4 regions of the Priestia sp. BR_2 genome follow, and region 1 is predicted to be linked to each of the others. Evidence: riboswitches for the same ligand, from Rfam matches in the RefSeq annotation. Region 1 holds a riboswitch; each other region holds the start of a gene.

Region 1 (7,337 bases):
CCCACCACGTGCCAAAGTCTTTCTATCATCCCTGCTTGCCCTTGGTTTGCTTGCAGGATCGATGCCGATATTTCTGAATCCAGGGTCCTCAGCGTCTGTCCTTGCCCCAAATGCGGGCAAGCCCTCTGCCTCTGCCGTGGAGAAGGCCCCGCTCTCACCGCCTAAGGTGCAGCCTGATACTCCCGCTCCGGCCCTAAGCGACCGGCTGGTGGAATATCACATGGATGTTCGGTACGAGCCTGAGGAGAACAAGCTTAAGGGCAAGCAGACACTCACTTGGACTCACCCAGGCAAAAAAAGCGTAAATGAGCTGTACTTTCATCTGTATCCCAATGCCTTTGCTTCCGATGAAACGACCTTTATGAAGGAATCGGGCGGCAGGCTTCGTTCCGACCCCATGCCGGACGACGGGTACGGCTCCATGACCATTACCAATGTGAAAACGACGGAAGGACTGGCCCTTACCCATCGCCTTCAATTCGTCCAACCCGATGACGGGAACATCAAGGATCACAGCCTTGTCAAACTAAGATTGCCCAAACCCATCAAGGGCGGGGAGAGCATCACCATTCACATGGAATTTGAAGTCGAGCTTCCCAAAATATTCGCGCGCATGGGTACCACCGAGAATTTTATTATGGCTGGCCAATGGTTTCCTAAAGTATCGGTCTATGAACCGGCCGGACTTCGCGGAAGAGCCGAGGAAGGATGGAATCTTCATCAATACCACGGCAACTCCGAGTTCTACTCCAACTTCGGCATTTACAGCGTTCGCATCCGGGTGCCCGAGAATTACATTGTTGCCGCGACCGGATTCCCGACCAAGCCTGCCCAAAAGTCGAACGGGGAAAAAATTTATCAATTCTATGCCGATGATGTGCATGATTTTGCCTGGTCGGCCTCGCCCAACTTTGTCACGGCCGAGGAGGCCTTCTCGGCACCGGGCGTGCCGGGCGTCCGCATCAAGCTGTATCTCGATCCGGCCCATAAAGACCTGAAGGACCGTTACTTTGATGCCGCCAAGTCGGCACTGGCTTCGTTTGGTAAATGGTACGGAACCTATCCTTATTCCACGTTGTCCATCGTCGTCCCGCCGGAGTCGGGCAACGGTGCAGGCGGCATGGAATACCCGACGCTGGTCACGGCCTTCGGGGCCAAGAACGATTCGCCGGGTTATGAGCTCGAACGGACCGTCATTCACGAGATCGCCCACCAATATTTTTACGGAATGATCGCAAGCAACGAATTTGAGGAAGCGTGGCTGGACGAGGCCTTTGCAACCTATGCAGAAGAAAGAGTGATGGAGAAAGAATACGGCATTACCTCCAACACCGCTGCTCAAGGAGCATCGATTACCTCCCCTGCCCCGCTGAAGATGGAGTCCTGGAAATACAGCTCACACGAGAACTACGCGCTGAATGTTTACACGAGAGGCAAGCTGGTGCTGCAAGGCATTGAACGGCAGGTCGGTCCACAGATGATGGGGAAAATCATGCATACCTATGCCCAGAAATACCGTTTCAAGCACCCAACCACGTCTGATTTTCAGAAAGTCGTCGAGCAAGTAAGCAAAACCTCCTGGCAATCGTATTTTGACCAATATGTATATGGAAGCCAAATGGCCGACGTCGCCATCGATGTGATCAAAACCAAAAATAAAGGCACGTCAGACCATCCGCGGTATGAATCCACGGTCAAGATTACGAGCAAGGACGGAGATATAACCGATGTGCCTATCGTGTTCGCCTTTGAAGACGGCAAAACGGTGGAGCGAACCTGGAGCGGCAAGGACGGAAAAGTTACGTACACCCTGGAGTACAGCACCCCGCTCGCCTGGGCCATGGTTGATCCGAAATACTCCATCGTTCTGGAGAATAGACACATCAATAACTATATGAAGGCAGGAATGGATCCGAAGGTGGTCACACGCTGGAATCTCAGTATTACCAAGCTTGTGGAGACGTTGTTCGGCAGCCTGTCATGGTGAGGGGGGAGCACATGAAAAGTTATGCAGGCCAAGGTTGGATCAGTGTTAAAGACCAATTATACGTCTCCATTCTGCTGTTCTTGTACCGCATGCTGTGGGGATATTGCCTGTACCGGCTTGTAAAATCGGCAGTCGTCCCCCTGCTGATGCGGTATCCGGATTCTGCCCCTAACGAGCTTAGTCGCCTGTTATTCTTCTACGAGGGCGAGATGAGTCTATCGTTAAGCGGCACGGTCCATACCTATGGTTGGCTTCTGGCCGCTCTGCTCCTGATCCGGATGGTATGTACCCCGCTCATTCGGGCAGGCATCTTCTATAACCTCCACCAGGAGGCCAAGGGCGAGCGCGGATTATTCTTCTTCACCGGCATGCAGAAGCTATGGAAGCCCGTTACGGTATTTTATCTGATCGAACTTGTTCTTACCTTTGTGCCCGGATACTGGATTCTGCCCAAAATCCTTCCGATCCTGCTGAACGGGATCCATGAGCCGGTTCTGCTGCTTCATGCGCTGCCTCATGCAGCCGGCTGGTTTCTGTACGCCTATCTGATTCGCCTGTTATTGCTCTATATGCAATTCGGCCGTACGGACAATTCCGGCATGATCAGCTCCGTTCTTGCGCTCTTCCGCCGACTGGGCACGGCTGTGCTGTTATCCCTTACCGTTGGCGGATCGGCCTGCGTCATTCTTTTGCTCCTGAGCTCGGCATCGCTCTTCTGGGCGGGATTGATTGGCTTGATTATTCAGCAAGCCTCTTATTTTCTGAATGGACTCTTCCAAATTTGGGTAATTTCCGCCCAATACCATTTGTGGCGGGATTCTTCCTCGCAGCATGCCTAATCGTTACATTTCGTTACCATCATATGATAAACAAGCTCGTAAATATGCTGTAATCGGAAGCGACACATTTCTCTCTCGGACTTGATTTTACAAAGAATAGAAGCTTATTTTTCCTCAATATTACATTTTCCGATGGCCAAATTACAAAAAAACCTGATCCCGCATGATGGTGACAGGTTTTTTTGTATAAAAATGAGCTTTCCTCATTTGCCAAATTGTTAATACTCTGCTAAAATAACGAATATGTTAGTAACAACTTTGTCATCTTTACTGTAACTTTTTGCTGGAACTATGTAATTTCGTTAAGCATGTTGGAACGTCAGACGTCTATGAATGGGTTCATCAACATTTTAAGGAGCCGAATTCCCATGATTGGGAAGCGGGGGATCCGTTTTGGGTGAATTGATCTCGCAAGAGAGGGATCATAGGGGACCTTCAACCGAACCCTTAAGCTAACCTCGCAGGCAATGGAAGGAGCTTTTTGTTTTGAAAAAGAAGTTAACGGCCATTTCTCTAGGCCTGGCCCTCGCACTCACATTAGGGACCGGAAGCGCTTTCGCCGATTCCAAATTAAATACTGCAATCAAACCAGCCATTGGTGTCTCTTATAAAACAGGTGGAACCACAACGAATGGTTTTGACTGCTCCGGATTCACCAGCTATATCTACAAGAAACTTGGTCTAAGCCTGCCGCGCACGTCTGGAGCTCAATACAAAGTCGGTACGGCCGTAGCCAAGAGCAAGCTGAAAGCTGGCGATCTCGTGTTCTTCAACACATCCGGCAGAGGTGTATCTCATGTGGGTATTTATGTTGGGGGCGGCAAATTCGCTCATTCCTCATCCTCGCGCGGTGTCATCATTAGTCCGCTGAGCCAGAGCTATTACGCCAATCGATACGTAGGTGCTAAGCGAGTCATGAGTCAGTCTACGTACAAGTCTGTAGCTGTGAACTACAATTAATTATTGGAACTTCATTGATTTATCCTTTACAAGAAGCCCTGGGCGTATGAGATTGTGCCGATCTCATCCAGCGGCTTTTTCTTTTGTCTGCTCTGTGTATACCTTTATAACGTTTGGGACAACGAAAAAGTTCCCACTTTTCGAGAAAAAAAGAAAATTATTATGCAAATTCTCTTCGCTTCCTCAAGTCATTGCATCTTCTACCCTTTATATACCCTCCTCTCCCTTCATTAAACACCCTAATGGAAAAATATTGATTTTATTTTCTGAGGACTACTACGAGCAGCGATACGTAGATGCCGAACGCATCATGAGCAATGATCAGTATGAAAAGTCGACCGGAGAATCCTCCTAAGCTTCGATGTCTTATCCTCGTCCTGCCCATACATATCCGTTTGCCCGTCAAAGGAGACCTACTTCTCTTGGACGGGCTTTTTGAATGCGGCTAGAATGTTTGAGAAATGGGGTATAATTTAATTTGTAATTATGACAGGGGGACTTTGCCAATGGATGCAGCACCGATTTCATTTCATACGGTGGTCATGCGTGAAGAGCACGCGAAAGAAATATGCGCCTGGACCTATCCTCCTCCCTATAACATTTACGGTTTTCTTCCCTGGGAGCAGATGAAGGGGCTTGAGATCGAGTTTGGGGATCCGGACATCCGCCGGGAACAGTACATTTCGATTTTGGATGAACGGAAGACGCTATGGGGATTTGCCCAGCTGTTTCCGATGCATGAGGTTACGCGGATCGGGCTGGGCATGCGGCCTGATTGGTGCGGGCGGGGAATGGGTAAACGGTTTATGCAGACGATTGTCCGGGAAGCGAGGCGGAGGCGGCCTGCCGATGAGATCGACCTGGAGGTAATGACCTGGAATGAGCGCGCGATCCGTGCATACGAAAAGGCGGGCTTTCATATCACCGATACGTACGAGCGCCTTACACCGACGGGAAACGCCCTTTTCCACTGCATGGTGTATGAGCCTCCGGCAAATGAGGAATAGTAATCTTTGTCTATATGAAAAAGCACAATTTTGTGTACTTTTTATGAAGGCGCGCGGTATAGTTGCTTTTTTTGTCACAACTGGCTATGCTGTCTATGGATGTTGGTTTATAATGGAGACAAGTGCAAAAGTGCAGTATACATAGAAGGGACGATATGACGATGCAAAAATGGATCATGAGCGGATTGTTCTTCGTCGCATGTGCGTTGGCTATTGCGCTGATGTTTACGCTCCCAGGCAAGGAACAGGTAGCTCAGGAAGAGAAGCCGACTATGCCGGAAGTGACTCTGGATGCTGCCGCAGCCGAAGCCACACTGAAAGCAAGCTGCATCAGCTGTCATGGTGACCAACTTCAAGGCGGCGCTGGACCGGCTTTGAATCAAGTAGGCGGACACATGGATGCGGACGCGATCTTCAACGTTGTAACCAAAGGCCGTAAGGGTATGCCTTCCTTTAAGGATCAACTTAAGCCTGACGAAATCGCAAACATCGCGCTGTACCTTGCTGAGAAAAAATAAATCAGCTTATACGCAAAACACGCTTGAACCTGGAGAACCTCCCGGCGCAAGCGTGTTTTTACATATTGGGGAGCTATGACCGGATGGATCCGTCTCCCGTCTATTGTCCTGATTTGCCGTCCTTGGAACGGCTTTTCTCGTAGGCCTCGTTAAACTGCTGCGCTTCCTTAATATCCACAGCCGTAATGCCGCCGTCGTCCCAGGAAGTGAGACGCAGCGTAACGACTTTATAATCTATGGTGATATAGGGGTGATGTCCGAAAGCTTCCGAAATAGCTGCCACTTCATCAACAAAAGCGATTCCCTTCATGAAGGAGGAGAAGGTATACTTCCTGACGATCCATCTCCCTTGTTCAAATTCCCAACCCTCAAGCTTTTCCAGATGAGCCTCTACTTCTTGCTGCGTATAAAGCATCTTTTATCTTCCTCCCCGAAAAAAACCTATCGTAAAGCCGACTGACACGTGTATGGGCTTCTGTCATCTATTCTATTCTGCCCTGTTTCCGTTGATAACTGGAGTGATTACACAAGAGCCACAAAGGCCAACTCTTCTTCACCGATCAAAATATGTATTCGATGGTTATTCTGGTCATGCATGACCACGCCGCTGCCGACGCTAATCACCGGCTCCGTGCCCAGCGCATAGAACAAATCCTCCGCCAGCGCCTCATGAACCTCATTCCGCTCGGCTTCGCCCAGATTGCCCCAATCCTCCGCTTCCATTTCAAAGAAAACGTAGCTGTCGGAAATTCGCCCGACGGCTTCGGTCAATTCCGCGAGGATTTCGCCGTAATCCCTTCCGTGCTTCACACCCATCTCAATCACTCCTTTCCTTACCGTACTAAGCTTCGTTTCCCTTCCTTCCATTATACCGGAAATTACAACTAAAAAAAAAAGCCCGACATGACGATAAATAGGATAACGCCCCACAAAAGGGGCCCGGTTCTCCATGAGAGCCGTTCTGACGAATGGATTCGTTATTTTATTTCTCACGGATGAGGTGTGGTATGGAAATTTCAACAATTATAGGCTTAATCATCGGTATCGTCGCGGTACTGGTGGGCATGATTCTTAAAGGTGCCTCCCTTCTCGCTTTGTATAACCCGGCAGCCTATCTAATCATTCTTGGCGGTACGGCAGCAACTTTATTCATCGGATTTCCGTTATCCGAGCTGAAAAAGATTCCGAAGCTGGTCAAAATGACCTTCGTGAAACAGAATCTGATGGACAAGACGGACATGATCAAGCTGTTCATGGAATGGGCTTCGATTACGCGCCGTGAAGGTCTGCTGGCTCTGGAAACCAAAGTCGATGAGATCGATGACAGCTTCCTGCGTAACGGAATGCGCATGATTATCGACGGCAACGATCAGGAATTCGTACGCGATGTTTTGATGGAAGATATCAACGCCACGGAAGAGCGCCATCGTTCTGGCTCGCTGATCTTCTCCCAGGCCGGCATGTATGCACCTTCCCTCGGAGTACTCGGAGCCGTTATCGGTTTGATCGCTGCACTATCCCATATGGAAGACATGGGCGAGCTTGCCCATGCCATCGGGGCTGCGTTTATTGCTACCCTGCTCGGTATCTTCACCGGTTATGTCATCTGTCACCCGATTGCGAACAAACTCAAGCGCCTATCCAAGCGCGAGGTTGAAATTCGACTGATGATGGTAGAAGGCCTGCTGTCCATTCAATCCGGTGTATCCACCATTGCAATCAATCAGAAGCTCTCCGTGTTCCTGACACCATCCGAACGCGCTGAGCTCAGCGAGAGGGAGGCTGGTGCTAGTGAGCAAAAAGACTAGACACGAGCCGCACGAGGAGCATGCCGACGAATCCTGGCTTCTTCCGTACGCAGATCTGCTGACATTGCTTCTGGCCCTGTTCCTAGTTTTGTATGCCATGAGCGCGACGGATGCACGCAAATTTCAAGAAATGAGCGAAGCCTTCAGCGTTGCTCTCACCGGCGGAACCGGCGTGCTGGATTACAGCAAGACCGAGCCCAGCGACACCCCGCCTAATA
Region 2 (7,337 bases), on a different contig from region 1:
TCCGATAAGGCGAGTGCAGCGTTACCAGCCGGATGTCCGGCTGCCACTTTTTCCATTTTTCCTGGAAGGCGACTTCCTCCTCCCGCTCGAACGGCACGTACACCGCGATGATTTGGCCCGCTCCCAGCGATTTGGCGTAATTCAGCGAGTTCTCCACCACATGCGTGATTCCTGCCACAGGCAGGATGATGACATTCCCCTCAATCGGCTTAACCGGCTCGCAGGTCGTAATCCGGAGCTGGTCCGCTACCGCCTCGTAATGCTTGCGGATCCGGGTGAAAATCCAGATGATCAGCGGCAGGAATATCAGCACGGTCCACACCTGGGCGAATTTCGTAAAGAAGAAGATCATGGTCACGATAAAGCTGATGCATGCGCCGGTGGTGTTAATGATCAGTTTGACGATCCAGCCTTCGGGCTTTTCGCGAATCCATTTCACCATCATCCCCGTCTGGGAGAGGGTAAACGGGATAAACACGCCGACGGCATAGAGCGGAATCAGATGCTCGGTTTTGCCTTCAAAAGCCAGCAGCAGCAGAATGGAGAAAAATCCAAGAATAATGATTCCGTTCGAGTATCCCAGACGGTCGCCGCGGACGGTGAACATTCTAGGAATGAACTTATCCTTCGCCAGATTGACGGCAAGCAGGGGAAAAGCGGAATACCCCGTGTTGGCGGCGAGGATCAGAATTAAGGCCGTTGTCCCTTGTATGAAGTAATAAAGCGCATTTCGCCCGAAGGTATGCTCGGCAATTTGGGAAACGACCGTGACTTGTTCGCTGGGACTGACCCCATAGTAATAAGCCAGGAAAACGATGCCCGAAAATAACAGGGCCAGCAGCGACCCCATCGCCACCAGAGTTTTGGCCGCGTTATTCGGGGCCGGGTCTTTGAAATTCGGAATGGCATTGGAAATCGCCTCCACGCCGGTCAGGGCGGAGCTGCCCGAGGCAAATGCGCGCAGGAGCAGAAACAAGCTCAGCCCGGCTACGGGCGTGCCGATCGGCGTATGAAGCTCCGGAGACGCATGGCCTGTGGCAATGTTGAATATCCCTACCCCGATCAGGATGAATAACGCAAGCACGAACAGGTAAACCGGATAAGCCAGTATGGAGGCCGACTCCGTAACCCCTCTTAAATTCAATACGGTCAAGCATAGAACGAACACGATGGAAATCGGCAGATTATAGGCATGCAATTCCGGAAAAGCCGACGTGATCGCATCCGTCCCGGCCGACACGCTGACCGCAACCGTCAGGATATAGTCCACGAGCAAGGAACCGCCGGCAACCAGCCCCGGGTACATGCCCAAATTCCGTTTGGACACGACATATGCGCCGCCGCCGTGCGGATAGGAGAAAATAATTTGTCTGTACGACAGGATAAGTGCCAGCAACAAGACCAGGACGCCGACGGCAATCGGTATGGAATACCAATAGGCAGCTGCCCCGACGGTCATCAACACAATGAGGATTTGTTCCGGGCCATAGGCCACGGACGATAGCGCATCGGATGACAGGATGGCCAGCGCCTTGGTTTTATTCAGCTTTTGTTCGCCTAATTCCGTCGATTTAAGCGGTCTTCCGATGAGGAAGCGCTTGATTGAGGATAACATGGTTGTTTTTCACCGCCGCTTAAGATTAAGTTCATGGTAGAAGCTCCCTGAACGGACTTCTATCGGTGTTTTTTATATGCTGGACATAGGAGCGGTCACCCTTCCTATGCTGATTTTTGGCAAACAAAAAACACAGGGTAGAACCCTGTGTTTGATCACAAGTTCACAACCCTCCCGATCAACGCTGACGAGGTTAGCTGTCGGATTCGGGCGGTGAGAGTCGCCCTACCTGATTCCATCGCGGCGTACGTACGCGATGGAATCAGGATTCACCCCTTAGTATGGTTGAAGGATCCTATAGGTATCCTTCCATACGGTTGGTTCCCCCGCTTTCCATCAAGGAAATTAAGCGAATGTCATGTGAATATGAAGAATGTTTTCGAAGCTGAATAGTATATTACGCCTGCTCCAATCGTTTGTAAAACATCCTCCAACGAGCATTCGAACAAAATTATTTATAAAAAATGACAGATAAGCGCTTACATAATGACGTGGCTTTGACTGGCTTTTTATTTTGCATGTTTTCTGCGAAAATCACGAGTTTCTATAATATGGAAGGTTAGTCGCGGGGAACATCGGTCACTGGGAGGATGCCATATAAACAAATTCGCCATGCCGGTCTCGGGGGAGGAGACACTGGCATGGCGAATTTTTTTGGGAGTGGTCCATGATTCGGCAAGGAAGAGAAAGGGTCTGGGTTCCTCTTCTTTGCTCTTGATAGGAATATACCCGGGGGGAAGAAAAGTGAATCACCTGATTAAGAAAAAAATGTATGACTTTACTGGAACCCCGATTTTCTTTTAAGATAATGGGATATGATGCAGCCGAGCAAAAGGGGGAAGCACGAAATGACTCAAGCGATGATTCATCAGGAAAACGGCGTATTTCCGGCGGTATGTCCGTTGGATTGTCCCGATACATGCGGCCTGCTGCTGCATAAAGAGAACGGAAAAATCGTCAAGGTGACCGGTAATCCGGAGCATCCGATTACGCAGGGAGCCATCTGCAATAAAGTCCGTAATATGGCACACCGGGTGTACCATCCGGAACGCGTGCTCTATCCGCTGCGAAGAGTAGGTCCCAAGGGAGAGGGCGCCTTCGAGCGGATCAGCTGGGACGAAGCCATTCAGGAGATAGCCGGACGCTATAAGGGCTTGATCGAGGAATACGGCTCCGAGAGCATCCTGCCCTACAGCTTCTACGGCAATATGGGGATATTGAGCGTCGACGGCATGGACCGCAGGTTCTTCAACAGGCTGGGTGCCAGCCGCCTGAAGCAGTCGATCTGCAATTCCGCGGGCAATGAGGGCTGGAAATCCTTGATGGGGTTTAATGGGGGAACCGTTCCGGAGGACACCGTACGAGCCGACGTCATCCTCGTCTGGGGCGGCAACATCGTCAGCACCAATATGCACCAGATGGTGATTGCAGAGAAAGCGCGCAAAGCCGGTGCCAAGGTCGTTGTGATCGATGTCCACAAGAACCAGACGGGGCAATGGGCGGACTGGTTCATTCCGCTGTATCCAGGCACGGATGCGGCGCTGGCCGTCGGCCTCATGCACATCATGTTCCGTGACGGCATGGTAAATGAGGAATTCCTCCGCAAGTATACGATTGGTCATGAAGCCTTGCGCGAGCACGTCAAAGAATACACGCCGGAGCACGTTTCTTCCATTACCGGCATCTCGATCGAGGATATCGAGAAATTGGCCGAGCTCTACGGCCGGGCCGATACCTCCTACATCCATATCGGCAACGGTCTTCAGCATCACGACAACGGCGGCTTGACGGTGCGCAGCATTGCCGCGCTTCCCGCTTTGACCGGACAATGGCTGAAGCGGGGCGGAGGGGCCGCCAAGTCGAACGGCGGTTACAACAGCATGGATAGCGACGCGCTTGAGCGTCCCGATCTCCGGCCGAATCCCGAAGCGCGCACCATTAACATGAACCGGATCGGCGAAGCGCTTGCCATGACCGAACAGCCGATTAAGTCGCTCTTCGTTTATTGCAGCAATCCGCTGGTTGTGGCTCCCGATACCGAGCGGATCAGGGAAGGGTTTGCACGGGAAGATCTGTTTACGGTTGTGCATGACCTGTTTATGACGGATACGGCCAAGTATGCCGATATCGTGCTCCCGGCAACCTCCTCGTTCGAGAATACGGACCTGTACGCTTCCTACTGGCATCAGTACGTTCAGCTGCAGGAGCCGGTCATTCCGGCACTTGGGGAGAGCAAGGGCAACGTAGAGCTGTTCTCCATGCTGGGACGGGCTATGGGGTTCCAGGAACCGGCTTTTCATGAGACCGAGGAAGAGATGATCGCAAGAGCGCTCGACTTCCCGGATAACCCTTATCTAAACGGCGTCACGCTGGACAAGCTGAGGGAACAGCGCCATGTGAAGCTCGATATGACGCCGCTTGACACGTATCTGGATCGTTTGCCGACGTCTTCGGGACGCATCGAGTTATACTCTGCGCAGCTGGAGGAAACAGGTCTGCCGCCCCTTCCGACCTACGTGCCGCTGAAGGAAGGATATGACGGGGTAAGGCGCGGCCGCGGTCATCAATACCCGCTCATGTTCATTTCGCCGCCGAACCATAACTTCCTGAACTCGACCTTTGCGAACGTGGAGAAGCATCAGAAGCTGGAGAAGGAGCCGGCCCTGCAGATTCACCCTGCGGATGCGGAGGAACGCGGGCTTCAGGACGGCGAGATGGTCATCGTATATAATGACCGCGGAACCTATGAAGTCCGGGCGAAGGTGACGGATAAAATGCTGCCGGGCACCGTAGTCAGCCAAGGCCTGTGGTGGGAAGGCGAGGGCCGCAAGCAGCGCGCCAATGCCCTTACGCCGGACAGGCTGTCCGACATGGGCGAAGGGGCTACCTTCTTCTCGACGGTGGTCGAGGTCAGGCGGAAGCAGTAAAGCGATAGACCCACCCTTGCAGATGGATGGCCAAAGGACAGATAAAGCAGAAGAGGCCCCTTTTGGGCTTCTTTTTGCATACTGCAAACGTGAAACGTGAAACAAAAAGACCTGTAAGATCCTACTGATCTTACAGGTCTTTTTCATTGACGGCATTTCTTATACTTTTTGCGGAACTGTCAAGAGCCAGAATCCGTCCGAAGTATCAAAAATCGCGGGTTTGTTATATAGTTTCACACAATTGTCAAAGGTAGAATGTCCTTAAGCCCGCTGCATAGCGGTAATCGGCCCACCAATTCACATGAACGGGGCAAATGCTAAAAGCACGAATGAATTTAGATAGACGGGAGGAAGAATATGTCCCCAACCGCATCGAAACCGCAGCCTGAAGGGTTGTCTCCGAAGGGTCGGGTTTACAGCCGGAGCTTGCTGTGGCGCTTGATGAAGCAATGGGATGTCCAGCTGATGGTCATTCCGGGCATCATCCTCGTCCTGATCTTTTCTTATCTGCCCATGTATGGGGTGCTGACGGGTTTTATGGATTACAACCTGTTTACGGGCTCGCGAATTTGGGAGAATCCCTGGGTCGGATTGAAGCACTTTGAGGCTTTTTTTGCCGCGCCGGAATTCGAACGCTTGATCCGCAACACGATCGTGATCAGCTTATTGAAATTTTTTATAGGCTTTCCGGCTCCGATCATTCTCGCCCTAATGCTGAACGAAGTCCGTCACATGTTCTTCAAGCGGGTCGTTCAGACGATTACCTACCTCCCGCATTTTATGAGCTGGGTTATCGTAGCGGGTCTTACGACGGCCCTGCTGGCAACGGAGAACGGAAGCGTCAACATGCTCCTTCAAAAAATCGGCACGATCCAGGAGCCTATCAACTTCCTGTCCCTCAAGGAGTATTTCCTGTCGATTCTCATCTCGGCCAACGTTTGGAAGGAGATCGGATTCGGCTCCATCGTGTATTTGGCCGCCATCGCAAGTGTAGATCCGCATCTGTATGAAGCTGCGGATATGGATGGGGCGAGTAAGTTCAAGCAAATTTATCTTATTACCCTGCCTTCCATCATGCCGGTCGTGGTCATCTTTATGATTCTGGCCATCGGCAACCTGCTCAATGCCGGCTTCGAAGATATATTGCTGCTGGCGACCAATCCCGTTCTGCGGCCGGTATCGGACGTTATCGACACTTACGTATACCGGGTAGGGATCGGCAGTCACCGTTATTCCTACGGCGTGGCCATCGGATTGTTCAAAGCCATTATCAGCATCGGGCTGCTCACCATCGCCAATTACATCGCCCGAAGGTCCGGCAATAGTTTATGGTAGGGGGCTCTGTATGTTAAGAAGACTCAGCTTTAGCGACCGATTGATGCTGGTCATCATTTATAGTCTGTTATCCTTGCTTGCTTTCTCGGCATTCTACCCGTTCTGGAATGCCATCGTTGTATCGTTCAATGTGGGCGTCGATACCGCCAAGGGCGGCATTACTTTCTGGCCCCGGGAGTTTACCCTGCAAAATTACGAAATTATTTTGGGCGACAGCCGGCTGCTGAACGGATTCGCCGTATCGATCAGCCGGGCAGTCATCGGTACGGTGGCCTCCATCTTCATGACAGCCCTTCTAGCCTACGGCATGACGCGTACTTACTTGATCGGCAGGGGATTTTACATGGTGTTCTTTGTCTTCACGATGTATTTCGGCGGAGGCCTGATCCCAACCTATCTGCTGATCCGCTCGCTCGGTTTGATGGATTCCTTCCTGGTCTTTATCATTCCTTCGCTGATCAGCGTATGGAACATGATCATCTTCCGGACGTTCTTCAAGGGGCTTCCGAACGGGCTAGAGGAGTCCGCTCATATTGACGGCTGCAGCACCTGGGGCATCTTCTTTCGGATCATTCTCCCGCTTTCGGGTCCGGTCATCGCTACGCTGGCTTTGCTGACGGCGGTGGCGCATTGGAACGACTGGTTCCTGCCGAGCATCTATATCACGAACGGCAACCTGATGCCCATCCAGACGATCCTGCGGGAGACGCTGAATGCCAATATCGTGAGCGAGCAGACCGCGCTGCTGGATACCAGCTCCATCGCCCTGATGGAGAAGACGAAACAGATCACGTCCAAATCGTTGCAGATGGCGATCATGATCGTGGTTACGATGCCCATTATCATGGTGTATCCCTTCCTGCAGAAGTATTTTGTCAAAGGGGTGCTGGTCGGTTCCCTTAAGGAATAATCGGTTTTGGTTTAGGGCGGAAGTTCCGCTTTGGACATATAAGGAACAGGTTGACGGCTTAAAGTGCAGTAGAAGTTAAATGGAGAGGGGTTAGGTTTATGAAAAAAAAGTCAAGACCCATGCTGCTGACGTTATCGGCCATGCTGCTGCTGACCGCTGCGCTCACGGGCTGCAGCGGCAAGTCCGGCACAAGCGGCACATCACCTGAGACGACGCCGAAGACGGCCCAAACCGATAACGGGGGAACACCGAAGGCAGAGCAGCCGGGAAATCCTGACGGAACATGGGTGCTGGGGGAGAAGCCGCTTGAATTCACGGCCTATGCCCACTATGAAAACACGAATTTCCCTGCATGGGAGAGTACGCCGGCGGGCAAATGGCTCAGCGAGAACAAGGGCGTTAAGATCAGCATGATCGCGGCGGCCGGTGCCCATACGCAGAAGCTGAGCGCCCTGATGGCCTCCGATCAGCTCCCCGACATGATCTGGACGGATCGCAATCACCCGGATCTGGAGAGGCTCCGCGAGGCGGGAAAGCTGGTCGCTTTTGA
Region 3 (7,337 bases), on a different contig from region 1:
GGTCGTGGCCGCAGTTGTCACCGTCGTAAACAGGGAGGATTGGGCGATCCCGAACCGGACCTCCTTGCCCTCCATGCTGCCTTGCGAGGCGTCGATGCCCAGCTGGTTTAATGCCGGGTTGCCGTTGGTTTCCGCGGCATAGTTCAAGGACAGGAAGCCGATAAACAAGGTCATCATTACCGAGAATATGATCCAGCCCTGCTTACGGCTCTTCGCGAACAAACCAAATGTGTAAGGAAGCGCCGCCCCGAGACTCCACATGGACAGAATCTCGATCACATTGGTCAGCGGGGACGGGTTCTCGAACGGATGCGCCGAGTTGGCCCCCATAAAACCGCCCCCATTGGTGCCCAGATGCTTGATCGATTCGAGCGCAGCCACCGGACCCACCGCTATTTGCTGCTCGCTTCCTTCCAGCGTCGTGACGCTGAGCGTAGGCTTCAGGGTCTGCGGCACCTGCAGCGCCACCAGCACCATCGCAATGATGAAAGCAGCCGGAATGAATACCCGGGTATGCGCCTTAACGAAGTCCTCAAAAAAGTTGCCGACGGTCGTGCCCTTGCTGGTCACCGCCCGGATAAAAGCAATCGCCACGCACAGCCCGGTCGCCGCGGACGTAAACATCATCATCGTAATGACGGCCATCTGGGCCAGATAAGACAATCCCGACTCCCCGCTGTAATGCTGAAGATTCGTATTGGTCATGAAGCTGATCATCGTATTGAACGACAAGGTCGGTTCCATATGGCCGATGCCGTTCGGGTTCAGCGGCAGCACCTTCTGCAGCCGCAGAATCAAGTAGCCCGCCGCAACCAGCACGATATTCGTTAACACAAAGCTGACGGCATATCCTTTCCATGTCATCCCCTTGCGTTCTTTCAAGCCGATCAGAGCAAAGATCGGTTTCTCCGCCCAGGAGAACCATCTGTCCGTTCCATTGCTTTCATAACGAAACACCTGATATAGATAAGTTCCCAGCGGCTTGACCAGCAGCACTAGAACGAGTATAACGATGGCAATTTGTAAAATGCCCATGACGATGCCTTCCTCCTTCAGCCGTTTCCCTAGAATTTTTCAGGGTGAATCAGCGCATAAATCAAATAGAGAAAAATAAAAATCGTGAATATCAACATGATCATCACGGCTGATCAGCCTCCGGTTCCGAAACCACGCGCCCGCACCAGGACATAAACAGCATGAGCAGTCCGTAGGTTCCTCCCAAAATGAGCACCATAACTAAATCCTGCATGAATGTAACCTCCCCTAACTCTTGTGGCGTCAGTCCAAACGCTTAGCTCATAACGGATGCCATCAGAAAGGACACCTGATGATGATTCGTATGAAGCACCACATCGGCACCCAGCCCTTTGTATATCAAGCGCGGATTGCCGGAATGGGTGATCACGTAAATCGACTCCGAGGTCCATGTCCGGCAGATCCGCAAGTAGCGGCAGCACAGATTCAAGCTGCTTTCGAACAGAAACACCTTGCTGACGGGAAACTCGGGAATGATCCAGGTCTGCTCGTCTCTTGTATCAATCAAAATGATGGGTTTGCAGCCCAGTTCTCGCAGCCTCTGCTGCTCAGCCCGGTTGTTGGCTATAGCCGCAAACGGAACACGTTTGTGAATCAGCTGGCGGACGAATTCCTCCCCGGCCTTGTTCGGCGCGGATACCAGGATGAATTCCTGTGGTTTCTCCATCTTCGTTTCTCCTCCTAAGGTCAGAAAGAGAAGGCAACAACAAAGAAGCCTGCGGAAAGAGAAGAACTCTTCCCGCAGGCTTCTTACAGGACACGGTGAAATACACCGTGGCCCAAGTCCACGACAATCGTTGCCTCTCTCGATACGCTTACGAGGTTAGCTGACGGATTCGGGCGTGAGAGTCGCCCTACCCATAGACCGTTATCTTGTCTACAGGATTCACCCCAGAGAGATCAGGTTCATCTCCCGACTGGTTCCCCCGTTCCTTTTCCATTCAAGGACTCAGCGAAAATTAATAACGAGTAGCATGTTATTCTATTAGCCATTGACTTGTCATCCAGACTGGGCATAACAGCACAGCAACAGGAGGTTCACGCGGTGAGAGTCGCCTCTACCTTCAAATCTCAGCAAGGCCCATGGTGCCTTCGCCATCGATCCATAAAGGCTTAGGGGCAGCTCTCACACTGCCTTTAGACCTTCATGAAACGGCTGCCCGTATGCCTTGGTCGTTGATGACCGTCAATTCATAGTTCGTATCATACGTCCGGCCCCGCAGGATGTAAATGTGAGCAAAAACACATCTAGCGTTATGTCGAACAGGAACCAAGCAGTATTTCGTCTTTATCTTCCGAATACTGCTCTATACTATGTATTTCTCTTGTTTTCTCTTATTTATCGCAATCCAACGAGATACCGAGATTTTGCCACGATAATAGATGACACGGCCGATTGTACGCGTTTTCTTTTACCGTTTTCATCACATTTCGGAATCTATTCGTCCCATACGGTCATTTACTTTTCGTTTCCTCCGGCGTATGATTCATCCATCTATCCGAAACACGTGATACGCCGAGCTCCCGACAGACCGGGAGACGGGGGAACCAAAGTCACCAGTCTTCGATTGGTGAATGGGGTGAATCCGCTGCGCCTAGGATCGAAGGGCCCAGCGGTAGGGTGCTCTCAGTCCGAATCCGTCAGCTAACCTCGTAGGCGCGTTGTTGAGAGAGAATACCATCCAAGCTTTGGCATAGCGGCCGCCGGAATTGGGGCTCTAACCATAAATAGGCCTGGAGAGCGGGGTTTCTCTGCTCACCAGGCCTATTTGCCGTGCATATAACATTCTTATAAAGGAGCGTAGATCATATCATGACGAAACTCATCGAGGCAGCGCTTACACCCGTCATCGAAACCGCAGTGCCTGCATTAGGTGAAGAGACTATCCGCCATATGGAGATATTTCGTTTCGACCGGGGCTCGGCCGAACGCTTTATCCCATGGAGCGATCATGGCTGGAACTGCGGCTTGTTCAAAGTCAGCTGCAAAGACGCGGCAGGATATGTCGAATATGCCCTGCCAAGCAAGAGAGAATTTTCGGACCTGGTCCGCTGGGCATCCGTCTTCTCAAGGCTGAGAGGCATGTCCGTGACTGAGGCCATTCGCTATGCCCGAAAGCAGCAGCAGTGGGGACCCGCACGGATGCAACTTGCTGTATCGGCCCTCGCCGATCTGGAGATCAACCTGCATCGGCACATCACTCGAGAGCGTTTAGGCGGACTGCCGCTAGAGCGCTCCTTCCTTATGAATTGCTCGGAGGCGTATTATCATTTCTAGGGGCAGCAGCTACAGAGAGCTGCTGTACCCGTTTCCTTTGGATCGGGCACTTCTAAGCAGCCTGATGTTTTTTGAAACCATGAAGAACCCCGTCAAAAAGCCACTTATTTCATCAGGCATTTTGACGGGGTTCTGCAATCGGATCCCGCTCACTTGAACATATTTTTGAGCACCATCATCAGGTTGGCCGGCTTCTCTGCCAACCTCCGGGTGAAATACGGGTACCACATCGTTCCATAGGGCATATAACACCGGATACGGTAGCCGTCCTGCGCAAGCGCTGCTTGATCGTTCATTCGCAGTCCATACAGCATCTGAAATTCATAGTCCTGTTTGTCTATGCGGCTCTGCTCGGCAAATACCTTCACCCAGTCGATGATGTTGTCATCATGCGAGGCAATCGCGACGTAGGCTCCTTGGTCGAAATGCATTTTGACCAATTTCTTGTAGTTGTCAATGACCTCCCGCTTCTGCTGAAAGGCGATGGTTCCCGGCTCTTTGTACGCGCCCTTTACCAGCCGCAGATTAACGCCGGCCCTTAACAGATTCTTCACGTCCTCCTCCGTACGGAACAAGTAGGCCTGCATCACGGTCCCCACATTGGTCAGCCCCTCCTTATGAAGGCGGAGCGTCATATCGATGGTTGCCTGGGTATACGGCGAATCCTCCATGTCCAGGCGAACGAAGTTGCGGTGCTCTTTAGCCTTTCTTACCACCGACCTGATGTTTTCGTAAGCCTTCTCGGGGTCCAGGGCCATGCCCATTTGCGTCGGTTTCAAGGATACGTTCGATTGCACTTCGCGCCTCGCAATCCCTTCCACCAGCTTCAAATATTCCTCCCGGTACCCGGCCGCTTCATCCAGCGTCGTAATGCCCTCCCCCAAATGATCCAGCGTAACGAGAATGCCTTTCGCGTTCAGCCTCTCGATTTCGTCCAGCGCCTCATCCAAGGTATCGCCGGCAATGAATCGGCCAGCCAATTTCCGGCCGTACTTGATCGACAGCCATTTCACGAGTTTATTGCCGGACACCGTCAGGATCACTTTACGGTACAGCTCGGTTCCGTCCATGCGCGCGCCCCCTTTGCCAGGTAAACCAAAATGCACTCTATCTAACTCATATGCAAAAATCATGACGGCATGCAGGAAGACATACATATTTAAATAGAGGTTTTCACCAGGAGATCCTAACCATGCCACCATGACGATCCGCAGCTGGACCATTGGCCTGAAGCTTCGATTCATATCATGTTAAGGAGGGGCCTCCCCATGCGAGCACCTTTTCGGAACGAACCATTTATGGACTTCAACAACGAGTGGAACAACAAGTTATACGATGCGGCGTTATCCGGGGTCGAAGCCGAGCTTGGCCAATCGTACCCCTTGGTTATCGGCGGTGCCAAAATCCATACGGAGCGTACCGCAAAGTCGGTCAATCCGTCGCGCAAGCGCCAAGTCATCGGCGTCGTGTCCCAAGCGGATACCGAGCTTGCCGAGCAAGCCATTCAGACGGCGGCGCGTACTTTTGAGACGTGGAAGCACACCGAGGCGAACGAGCGGGCACGCTACCTGTTCAAGGCCGCGGCAATCATGCGGCGGCGCAAGCTGGAGTTCTCCGCGCTGATGACCCTCGAAGCCGGCAAGACGCGTGCCGAAGCGGACGCGGATACGGCCGAAGCGATCGATTTCATGGAGTTCTATGCCCGCGAAATGCAGCGCCTGAGCGCGCCCCAGCCGCTGACGGTCCACGAGGAGGAAGAGAATCATCTCGATTACATCCCGCTTGGCGTCGGAATCGTCATTCCGCCTTGGAACTTCCCGCTCGCGATTATGGCCGGTATGACTACGGCGGCCATCGTCTCCGGCAACACCGTTGTGCTGAAACCGGCGAGCACCACCCCGGTCATAGCCGCCAAATTCGTGCAGCTTCTGGAAGAAGTCAGCCTGCCTCCGGGTGTCGTTAACTTCCTGCCTGGTCCGGGTCAGGAAGTGGGCGACTATTTGGTGGATCACCCTTTGACCAGGTTTGTCAGCTTTACGGGTTCTCGCGACGTTGGACTGCGAATTCAAGAGCGTGCGGCCAAAACGCAGCCGGGGCAGCGATGGATCAAGCGCGTCATCGCCGAAATGGGCGGGAAAGACGCCATCATCGTGGACAACGAAGCCGATTTGGACCTTGCTGCGGATGCGATTACCGCTTCGGCCTTCGGCTTCTCCGGCCAGAAATGCTCCGCCTGCTCCAGAGCCATCGTGCATAAGGACGTTTATGATACCGTGCTGCAGAAGGTCATCGAGCGCTCCAAGAAGCTGGTGATCGGAAGCCCCTCCCATGCCGAGGCTCAGGTGGGACCCGTCATCGACGATAAGGCGTACCGTAAAATTCTCGACTATATCGAAGTCGGGAAAAGCGAAGGCAAGCTGGTACTTGGCGGATTTCCGGGCGATCCGGAGGGGTATTTCATTCAGCCTACGATTTTTGCGGATGTGGACAGCACTGCCCGTATTTCCCAGGAGGAAATCTTCGGCCCGGTGGTGGCCTTCACAAAGGCAGCCTCCTTCGACGAAGCGATTCAATTCGCCAATAATACCGATTATGGGCTGACCGGCGCGGTGATCTCGAACAACCGCGCGCATCTGGAGCAGGCACGGCGCGATTTCCATGTCGGCAACCTGTATTTGAACCGGAAATGCACCGGCGCCTTGGTGGGCACCCACCCGTTCGGCGGCTTCAATATGTCCGGAACGGATTCCAAAGCCGGCGGCCGCGACTACCTGCTCTTGTTCACGCAGCCGAAGGTGGTGTCGGAACGGTTCTGAATACGGCATGCCAAAAAAACCTCTCCATGATCATGGAGAGGTTTTTACTGTACCTTGTTTTGTCGGCATTATGCCCTGGCTTTGCCCTTCATCTCCCGGACCACCTTGCCTTCGAAGGATTGGTTCATCCAGTAGGCAAGATGAATGCCTTCTTCGCTGAAGGTGCATTCCGTCGTTAAGTAGAACGGCGTCTCGGTCAGCCTGACGGTCAGCTGCAGCGTCCGGTCATCCTTCCAGGTCATGGAGGCAGCATACGCTTGATCCGTCATCATGATCAGCTTCGTGGTTCCCGACTTCCACTCGCTCCGGCCAAGGGCAATCGAGTTGACGCCATGTTCCCCCGTAAGCTCCATCACCCCGCCATCCTCTTCAAACCGGACGGAGAACGAATGCAGCTTCTCCTCGTTCTCTTCGAGATCATAGACGATCCCGGATACGTCCTTCTCCATCGGAGATAAAGCCTCCTCGCTTGGCGGATCCAGCTTAAGCGCTTGCAGCGTTCCGGCAAGGGATGAGGCCGCGTCCGCATCGGCCGGCAGCGGATCTGCTCCCATCGCCGGCAGCAAATGCTCCCATACCTCATTCAGCACGTCCTGCATATCTCCAAGGCCGGAGGTAATCGCCAGGACCGCATCCTGCTCCGGGATCACGATGCAGAATTGTCCGAACGCGCCGTCGCCGCGGTATGCTCCATGGCGGCACATCCAGAATTGATAGCCGTATCCTTCGGTCCAGTCCGAAGAGGAATCCGCAGGTCCGTTGGATATCTGCTTGGAGGTCGCTTCTTCAATCCAAGCCTCCGGAATCAGGCGCCGGCCATCCCATTCTCCCTTCTGAAGATAGAGTTGGCCAAACTTGGCGATGTCCTCGGTCTTCAGCTTAAGACCCCAGCCGCCGGTGTTGATTCCCTGCGGGCAGCTTTCCCATGCAGCCCCCTGAATGCCGAGCGGTTCGAACAGACGGGGCTGCAAATAATCCAGCAGCGTAATGCCGGTGACCTTCTGCAGAATGGCCGAGAGCATGTACGTCGCTGCGCTGTTATATACAAAGTGGGTTCCAGGTTCATGCTCGACTGCTTGCTTGAAGAAATCATCCACCCAAATATCGGACTGGATGGCAGGCTCCTGGGCATGTCCCGTGCCCATGATCAGCAAGTCGCGTATCGTCATCGCGGACAGATTCGGGGACGGATCCTCCGGTTTGTTTTC
Region 4 (7,337 bases), on a different contig from region 1:
GAATTCACCATAGCAGGTAAAGTATATGAGCTTCACAAAGGCGATGTCGCCATCTATAACCCCGGCATTCCCCATGAGGAGAAATCCATCACGGACGGGCCTTTCAAGGTAATCTATTGCGGCGTGGATTCGCTTCACATTGAAGGGGTGCCTCAGGGGATGCTGCTGCCGGCCTATGTCGAGCCGGTCATATCCTGCGAGAAATACGCTTATAAAGTGGAGAGCTATCTTTCCGAGATCCTCCGCGAATGCGATTCGCAGGTACTGGGGTATGAAACGCTGAGCACGAACCTGCTGATGTCATTGATTACCGTGATTTATCGCATCGTGGACGTTAAACACCAATTCCAATCCTTGAAGGGCAAGAATGAAATCGCGCTGCGGACCAAGCACTTTATCGACGCCAACTACACCCAGAGCATCAGCCTCAAGGACATTGCCGATACGATGTATGTCAGCCAGCATTATTTATCCCATCTGTTCAAAAAAGAAGTCGGCGATTCCCCCTTCAATTACTTGATATCCCGCCGGATTGAAGAGGCCAAGCGCCTGCTGGCGGATTCCGAAATGCCGGTGCACGAGGTTGCTTCCCAAGTCGGCTACGGCAACGACAAGTATTTCTCGATGTTATTCAAGAAAATTACCGGTCAAACGCCAAGCTCGTTCCGGGAACAGAGCAAAATGGCCGTGGAGTGAAGGAATTTTGGTTTGTTTTCCTTTCAATAAAGCAGGCAGCCGCAATGGTACGGCTGCCTGCTTTATATATATTACTGTCATATGTCCTTCTATATCGTCAAAAGTATGGAGCATGCTTGATTTTGACTGGGCCGACCGTTTCGATCCTGCTCTGGCATCCGAGACGGTACCCCTCTTCGATTTCTTCCGGATCCAGGCGCCGTTCTTCGGCCAGATTGGGTTCGGACAGATACTCGATTCCCTCCACCACCATGCAGCGGCAGCGCGCACATGTCCCTCTTTTGCAAAAAGAGTTCCAATCCACCTCATTCCGCTCGGCCAAGTCAAGCACCGTCATGCCCAGAACAGGGGCCACGCTGCGCTGAACCTCGCGGCCCGTAAGCTCGATGATCCGGTCCGGCACGGCTTCCATTCTCTCTTCCGCTGCCGGGAGCGACGATTTTTCTCCGCTGTTCCCGCCCTTTTTGTTTTTCCAGAATTTAAACACGCCTTTATCCCCCTATGCATGTAATCATCAGGTTATGTATGAATTCCTTCAATTATTATACTGGAAAGTTTAAAAAATCAACATGCTTACTCTTATCGATTCTATGACATCATGCAATTGGAACTCTATGAAAATTTTGCTATACTAGCGTATGCTAGAGCAAATCCCATATTCTAAGAGAATCATTCTATTATTTTATTGGGTTGGAGGGAAAACAATAGCATGCTGCATAAACCATTAGGAAAAACAGCCGTCGCTGCCGTTCTTGCCTTATCTCTGCTCGGAACCGCTCCCCATAGCGGCCAGGTACTGGCTGCGCCTGCCATTTCGGTAAAGCTGGATGACGTTGCGCTTACATTCGATGCAGCTCCCAGGATAGACAAAGGGGTCACTTACGTGCCGTTCCGGACGGTCGGTGAAGCGCTGGGCATTCAAATCGCGTGGAACAGCAAAACGCAAACGGTGAAGGCCATTGGCGAGGTGAAAGGTCAAACGACGGAAGTGCTGCTTCAAGTCGGAAGCACGAGCGCAACCGTCAACGGTAAAAAAGTGAAGCTGGCCGCTCCCCCTGTCCAGCGGGAAGGCCGCGTTCTGATTCCGCTCAGCTCGTTCAGCAGCCAATTCGGCGTCAATGTCGGCTGGAATCAGGCGACTCGCACGGTCTCCCTCGTGTCGCCTCAGCGCGAAATGCATCTAAGAGCCTTTTACGCTTTGCAATCTTTCCAAGAGCGGGATCTCGTAGCATCCATGAATTCAGTCGCCTTCGGCTGGAGCCGCATTGATCGGGAAGGTCAGTTTACGCTTCAAGGCGACGAGTATCGTCTGCCTGCGGCGGCCGGCGACGTGACTCCGCAATCGATTGTTGCGGATGCAGCGGATCAGGAGATTAAACCGTACCTTATGGTTTACGCTTTGGACGGAAACGGCGAATTAACCAAAGTCCTCAGCGACAGCAGCCTTCGCCAAAAGTCCATTGAGGGCATCACGACCGCGGTCGCGGATAACGGATTCGGCGGCGTGGTGCTTGATTTCGAAGGGCTCGGTTTTAAACTGGATGCCGCGAAGCAGCAGAAGCTGCTTAATGATTACGTCAAGCAATTGAAAGCGGCATTGCCGAGCGACATTGCTCTGTCCTTAGCCGTTCCGCCATTGAACAGCGCCTATAAAGGCTATGATTACAAGACGCTGGCCTCCCTTGCCGATGATCTCATCGTCATGGCGTATCAGTACAATCCGGTTGGCACCAAAGCCCAGGTTCCTGAACCCAACAGTCTGGTGGACCAAGCCATTCAGCAGGCACTTCAGGCAGGCGTTCCTAAGCAGAAGCTCCTGCTCGGCATCAGCTTAAGCAGCGAAACCGCCACATCCGTCGACGATAAGCTCGGCTTGGCCAAGCGCTATGATCTGAAAGGTGCCGCCTTCTGGCGTCTGGGCTTGTTCCGTTCCTATAATAATGGCATGGAAGCCGCCGTGAATGCCTCTGTCGTAAAGGAATAATCTAGTGAATCTTTTCGCAGAATCCCAAATTATAATCTTCCATAAAAAAAGAAAGCCTGACAAGATCATCTCTTGTCAGGCTTTCCGGTTATGTATCGAACTCTAAACTGCGTATTCCAATTAGCTCGCGCTTCCTACCAGTTTAGCATAGTTCTCTTGACTCAATACACGGCGCGCCGTTACATAACGCGGTTCGTAATAGGAGTCGCTAAGCTTGCTGATTCTTACGCCCTTGCTGCTGGAAGCATGCGCAAATTGTCCATCTCCAATGTAAACGCCCGCATGGGAAATGCCGCTTCCGCTTGTATTGAAGAATACCAAATCTCCGACTCTCAGGTCCTCGCGATCCACATGAACCCCGGCTTTAGCCTGACTCTGGGATGTGCGCGGAAGATCCATGTCGAAATTTCTAAACATATACAGAATAAATCCGGAGCAATCAAATCCGCTTGTCGTTGTTCCGCCCCATTTATAAGGCGTTCCTACCAATTGCTTCACTTGATGCTGAAAATTCGGTTGTTGATCAGCATAAGCTGATACGGCACCTGAAGAAAAAATAATTGCAGACCCAAGCAATGTGATGACAAATTTCTTCAAAATATGTTCTCTCCTTCGATGCCTACGGAGTTAGCTAAGGGTTCGGTTGAAGGTTCCCTATACTCTCTATGGTACAAGAATAATTCACCCAAGACGGTTCCCCCGTTTTCACAAACGAAATTCGGCAAAATTCATTAACATTTTGTAACCTTCTCTTAATATAGTATACAAGCAAGGATGCTGTCAATAATATCCTAGAAATCTATCACTATATGTTAATCAATGTCGTATAGGCTGAAAATTTTCATGTTTTTTCATTATGCCATCTCGCATACTCATGACAATTATGTAACACTCCATCGAACCTCCGGCGACGTTTTGTTAACGGGCATGCAACTTTTTTGCAGTTCGGAACGTTTACATATTCAGACAAGAAATCAAAGAGGTGATCCTTCGCTTATGAGTCAAATCACGATGGCTGAAGCTTTGGCAGTCCGGGCAGCAATCAACCGTCTCATGAATCAATTGATGTCGGAACGCTTGAACAACAGCAGCACGATCATTGAAAAAGGGGAAACGGCGGAGTATCCTGCTCGCAGCGTGGATGCCATTACGGAAGAGATCGAAGCCGCCGCAGCGGATTACAGAAAGCTGGATCTGCTGATGGCAATCTCCAACACGACGCAGACCATTAGTTGGAACGGCTCCGACATGACCATCATGGAGGCGATCGAGCTCGCCAAACAAATGCGCAGCGATATCGGACAGCTTGCCCATCTCGGCTCCCGCAAGAAGCTGGAGCGCCAGAGCGGACGGGGAAGCGGAGATGGCGCCGTAACGCTGTTTAACGTGGCCTTATACGATCCGGAAGCTTATCAGGCGCAGGCGCGCAAGAAGGAACGCGAAGTGACCAGGCTCTCCTCACTGATCGAGCATGCCAACCATACGAGCATGATTACGTTCGACGCATCAAAATACATGGAGTAGCGGAAGCCGCCGGCTCCAAGCCTGCAGGCCGCCTCGCGTGCGGGTTTGGAGCCGGCGGATTCCGTCGGCGGGCGGGAAAGTGCGGGCAACCGCTTATTGTTTGTCGGATACAAACAAACCTAATAGGAAACCAAAAACTCGACTCCAGTGAAAACGGATGACGGCTCACGGTTTACGCCTATCACCTGTCACAAGTTACGGACTTCGCTTACGCAAATATGATCGCTCCGTTTCCCGCTCTCTTCATGAATAATCAGAAAGCCGCCCTTGAGGGCGGCTTTTGTTGCCTTTTCTTTACGAATGTATTATTGGAACAAGGCTGCGGCTCCAACCAGGCCAACATCGTCCCGCAGTCCCGCAGGAACGATCTCGTAGGTTCCTAAATAAGACGGCATGACCAGCTTATCCGTCATTTCCCGAAGCTGCGGGAAAAGGAGCTCGCCTGCTCTGCTCACACCCCCGCCAACCACGATGCGATCGGGGTTGAAGCTGTGAATGACGTTAACCAGTCCAAGCGCCATGTAATAAACGGCACGATCGATGACCTCCACTGCGACGGGGTCATGAAGACGTTTAGCCTCGAATACATGCCTGGCGTTCACGCCTCCATCGGCTGCGGCCAGTTCAGAAATAACGCTGGTCTGGGTAAGCATCCGATGGGATGCTGCCAGGCCGATGGCCGTTCCTGAAGCAAACACCTCCCAGCAGCCATGGCTGCCGCAATTGCACTGCGGACCGCTGGGATCAATGATATGATGCCCAAGCTCCCCTGCAAAGGAATTGCTGCCCAGAAACAGCTTGCCATCCAGCACGATGCCTGAACCGATGCCTGTGCTGAGCGTCACGTAAACCATGTTCGTCGACCCTCGGCCGGCACCTCTTACATATTCGCCCCATGCGGCTGCATTGGCATCATTCAGCACTTGTACTTCCGTATTCAGATCTCGTTCCATCCAGGCTTTGAGCGGGACGTTGGTCCATTCCGGCAAATTCGTGCCGTGAATGACAATGCCCTCCCGGCTGTTAACCGTTCCCGGCGAAGCCATGCCTACGCCTCGAAGCGGGTGGCCGCCCGACACGCTGCGAATCATGTTCGTAATTCTCGCGACCACTTCCTCGGCCGTACGCGCTCCGGCTGTCTCCATTTGCTCCCGGTTCAGCAGCTGTCCTTCGGAATCAAAGAGCGCTGCCGCGATCTTCGTACCCCCAAGGTCAACGCCAACCACAAATTCTTGCTGTTTATTCAATTCGGTTTGCAATTTTTGTTCACCTGTTTCCGATAGGTTTGCTACTTCTATTGATGTAAGCTGTCAGCCAATGATCGCAGCTCAACCGGATCAATGGGCTTCAGCCCTGATCGGCCATACCGGACAGCGGAGCCGAAATGAACCTCGCTCACGCCGGTCTGGTCGATGAAATCGCGTATGATTTCCCACTTCAGGCCGTTCCCGGCCAATATCTTAAGCCCGCTGCCTGCGGCTTGTTCCACAAGCTCGCGAATCCTCGGGATCGCTTGCGGTGCCGGCTGCGGTCCTCCCGACGTCAAGACGCGGGTGACGGCCGGATATTTCTGCAACGTACGCAGCCCTTCGAATTGATCTTCCAATTCATCAAAAGCCCGGTGGAATGTCACCTGCATATCGCCCGTCCATTCCAGCATTTGGGCCAAGGCGGCCTCGTCGATCTTTCCTTCCGGAGTCAGCATGCCAAGGACCACGCCAGCCGCACCCGCCTTGCGGATCGCCTTAACCTCCGCAACCATGGTTGCTATATCCAGCGCGTTATACACAAAGGATCTGCTATGGGGCCTTACCATCACATGGACCGGAATCCGAACGGCTTTCACGACCTCTTCCACGAGACCGATGCCCGGCGTGAGCCCGCCTTCGGTGATCGCCGTGATCAATTCCAGACGGTCCGCGCCATTCTTCTCGGCTGTGATGGCATCGTCCACGCATGTTGCGATAATTTCAAGCAGCATGTTCTTCACTCCTTACTGTCGTTGGTTCGCTTATGCAGGGCGATACTGCTTCTCCACATAGTCCGCCAGCAACCTGGCTCCATAGCCGGTAGCCCCTGCCGCGGAGTGAGGGAATTCCCGTTTATACTGGACCGTGCCTGCCATATCGATATGCACCCATTTCATGGTCTCCGCCACAAAATGACGGATGAACAACGCAGCCGTGATCGCGCCTGCCAAAGTTGACGTGCCGACATTCCTCAGGTCGGCATAATCGCTTCTGAGCTCGGATTCATACTCGTCCATCAGCGGCATGGGCCATAGGCGCTCTCCGTTGCGCTCCCCGATCTCGACCAAATCGGCCGTTATCTCCTGATCGCCCCAAATGCCGGCGATCTCCAAGCCTAATGCCGCACCGACATTGCCGGTAAGGGTGGCGATATCGATCACCTTATCAGCGTTAAGATGGGCTGCGTGCAGCAGCGCATCCGCAATGATCAATCTTCCTTCCCCGTCCGTATTCGCTACCTGAACGCTCAGTCCGTTCGGATAGTGAACGACGGAAGAAGGAAGCATCGCATCCGGTCCCGATAAATTATCCGCTACGGCGATCAATGCCGTAACCCGTACCGGAGCCTTCCGCGACACCAGGATATCCATGGCGCCCACGACGGCGGCTGCGCCGCCCATATCCATGCGGGCATCGCTGATGTCTCGGCCGATCTTAACGTTCATCCCGCCCATATCAAAGGTAACGCCTTTGCCGATAAGCACGATATGAGGGCTTTCCTTCCCGGATTCCGCTCCGTTATAGGAAATCTCGATCATCGCAGGCTCGTATTTGCTGCCGGCACCCACGGCGATCAGTCCGTTCATCTGCCGGTCATGAAGCTCTTGTCCGCGGTATACGTGAAGGTCTACGGGCGCTTTTTTGAAACGATCCTCAACGACCGCAACAAACGCCTCCGGATTTAACGTCTCAGGTGATTCATTCACCAAGTCTCGGGTGAGCTGCGTTCCTTCGATCCGGATTTCCGCCGTCCGGATGATGGCTTCCATATCTTCACGGGAAAGCCCCTCCCAGTCCTCTTGTCGAAGATGAAGGGAAAGGGCCTGCAGATTGGCCGTAACCCCGCGATGCTTATTGAATTGATATAATCCGTAGAGCCAGCC

The links. A riboswitch is a leader RNA that binds a small molecule or an ion and turns the genes downstream of it on or off. The one in region 1 is predicted to bind cyclic di-AMP.
Region 2: linked by a shared signal. The riboswitch ahead of RB298_RS05455 (APC family permease) and the one ahead of RB298_RS21785 (C40 family peptidase) in region 1 are both predicted to bind cyclic di-AMP.
Region 3: linked by a shared signal. The riboswitch ahead of RB298_RS26435 (hypothetical protein) and the one ahead of RB298_RS21785 (C40 family peptidase) in region 1 are both predicted to bind cyclic di-AMP.
Region 4: linked by a shared signal. The riboswitch ahead of RB298_RS31350 (C40 family peptidase) and the one ahead of RB298_RS21785 (C40 family peptidase) in region 1 are both predicted to bind cyclic di-AMP.

Annotation. Positions count from the first base shown of each region.
Region 1 covers NZ_JAVFHM010000281.1:35,240-42,576, forward strand. Annotated here, with positions in the region: gene RB298_RS21775 (M1 family metallopeptidase) at 1-1,987, shown strand, start outside; gene RB298_RS21780 (hypothetical protein) at 1,999-2,826, shown strand; cyclic di-AMP (ydaO/yuaA leader) riboswitch at 3,173-3,308, shown strand; gene RB298_RS21785 (C40 family peptidase) at 3,313-3,786, shown strand; gene RB298_RS21790 (GNAT family N-acetyltransferase) at 4,293-4,793, shown strand; gene RB298_RS21795 (c-type cytochrome) at 4,955-5,311, shown strand; gene RB298_RS21800 (4a-hydroxytetrahydrobiopterin dehydratase) at 5,412-5,726, opposite strand; gene RB298_RS21805 (hypothetical protein) at 5,834-6,127, opposite strand; gene motA (flagellar motor stator protein MotA) at 6,319-7,119, shown strand; gene motB (flagellar motor protein MotB) at 7,103-7,337, shown strand, end outside.
Region 2 covers NZ_JAVFHM010000139.1:58,890-66,226, reverse strand. Annotated here, with positions in the region: gene RB298_RS05455 (APC family permease) at 1-1,615, opposite strand, end outside; cyclic di-AMP (ydaO/yuaA leader) riboswitch at 1,782-1,977, opposite strand; gene RB298_RS05450 (molybdopterin-containing oxidoreductase family protein) at 2,464-4,542, shown strand; gene RB298_RS05445 (ABC transporter permease) at 4,900-5,877, shown strand; gene RB298_RS05440 (carbohydrate ABC transporter permease) at 5,888-6,787, shown strand; gene RB298_RS05435 (extracellular solute-binding protein) at 6,886-7,337, shown strand, end outside.
Region 3 covers NZ_JAVFHM010000305.1:175,823-183,159, forward strand. Annotated here, with positions in the region: gene kdpA (potassium-transporting ATPase subunit KdpA) at 1-1,035, opposite strand, end outside; gene RB298_RS26425 (potassium-transporting ATPase subunit F) at 1,065-1,139, opposite strand; gene RB298_RS26430 (hypothetical protein) at 1,292-1,702, opposite strand; cyclic di-AMP (ydaO/yuaA leader) riboswitch at 1,832-2,000, opposite strand; cyclic di-AMP (ydaO/yuaA leader) riboswitch at 2,540-2,712, shown strand; gene RB298_RS26435 (hypothetical protein) at 2,849-3,313, shown strand; gene RB298_RS26440 (proline dehydrogenase family protein) at 3,463-4,383, opposite strand; gene pruA (L-glutamate gamma-semialdehyde dehydrogenase) at 4,582-6,129, shown strand; gene RB298_RS26450 (serine hydrolase domain-containing protein) at 6,198-7,337, opposite strand, start outside.
Region 4 covers NZ_JAVFHM010000350.1:52,052-59,388, forward strand. Annotated here, with positions in the region: gene RB298_RS31335 (AraC family transcriptional regulator) at 1-696, shown strand, start outside; gene RB298_RS31340 (2Fe-2S iron-sulfur cluster-binding protein) at 794-1,183, opposite strand; gene RB298_RS31345 (stalk domain-containing protein) at 1,406-2,680, shown strand; gene RB298_RS31350 (C40 family peptidase) at 2,801-3,277, opposite strand; cyclic di-AMP (ydaO/yuaA leader) riboswitch at 3,281-3,414, opposite strand; gene RB298_RS31355 (hypothetical protein) at 3,677-4,204, shown strand; gene RB298_RS31360 (ROK family protein) at 4,510-5,463, opposite strand; gene RB298_RS31365 (copper homeostasis protein CutC) at 5,499-6,185, opposite strand; gene RB298_RS31370 (leucyl aminopeptidase family protein) at 6,216-7,337, opposite strand, start outside.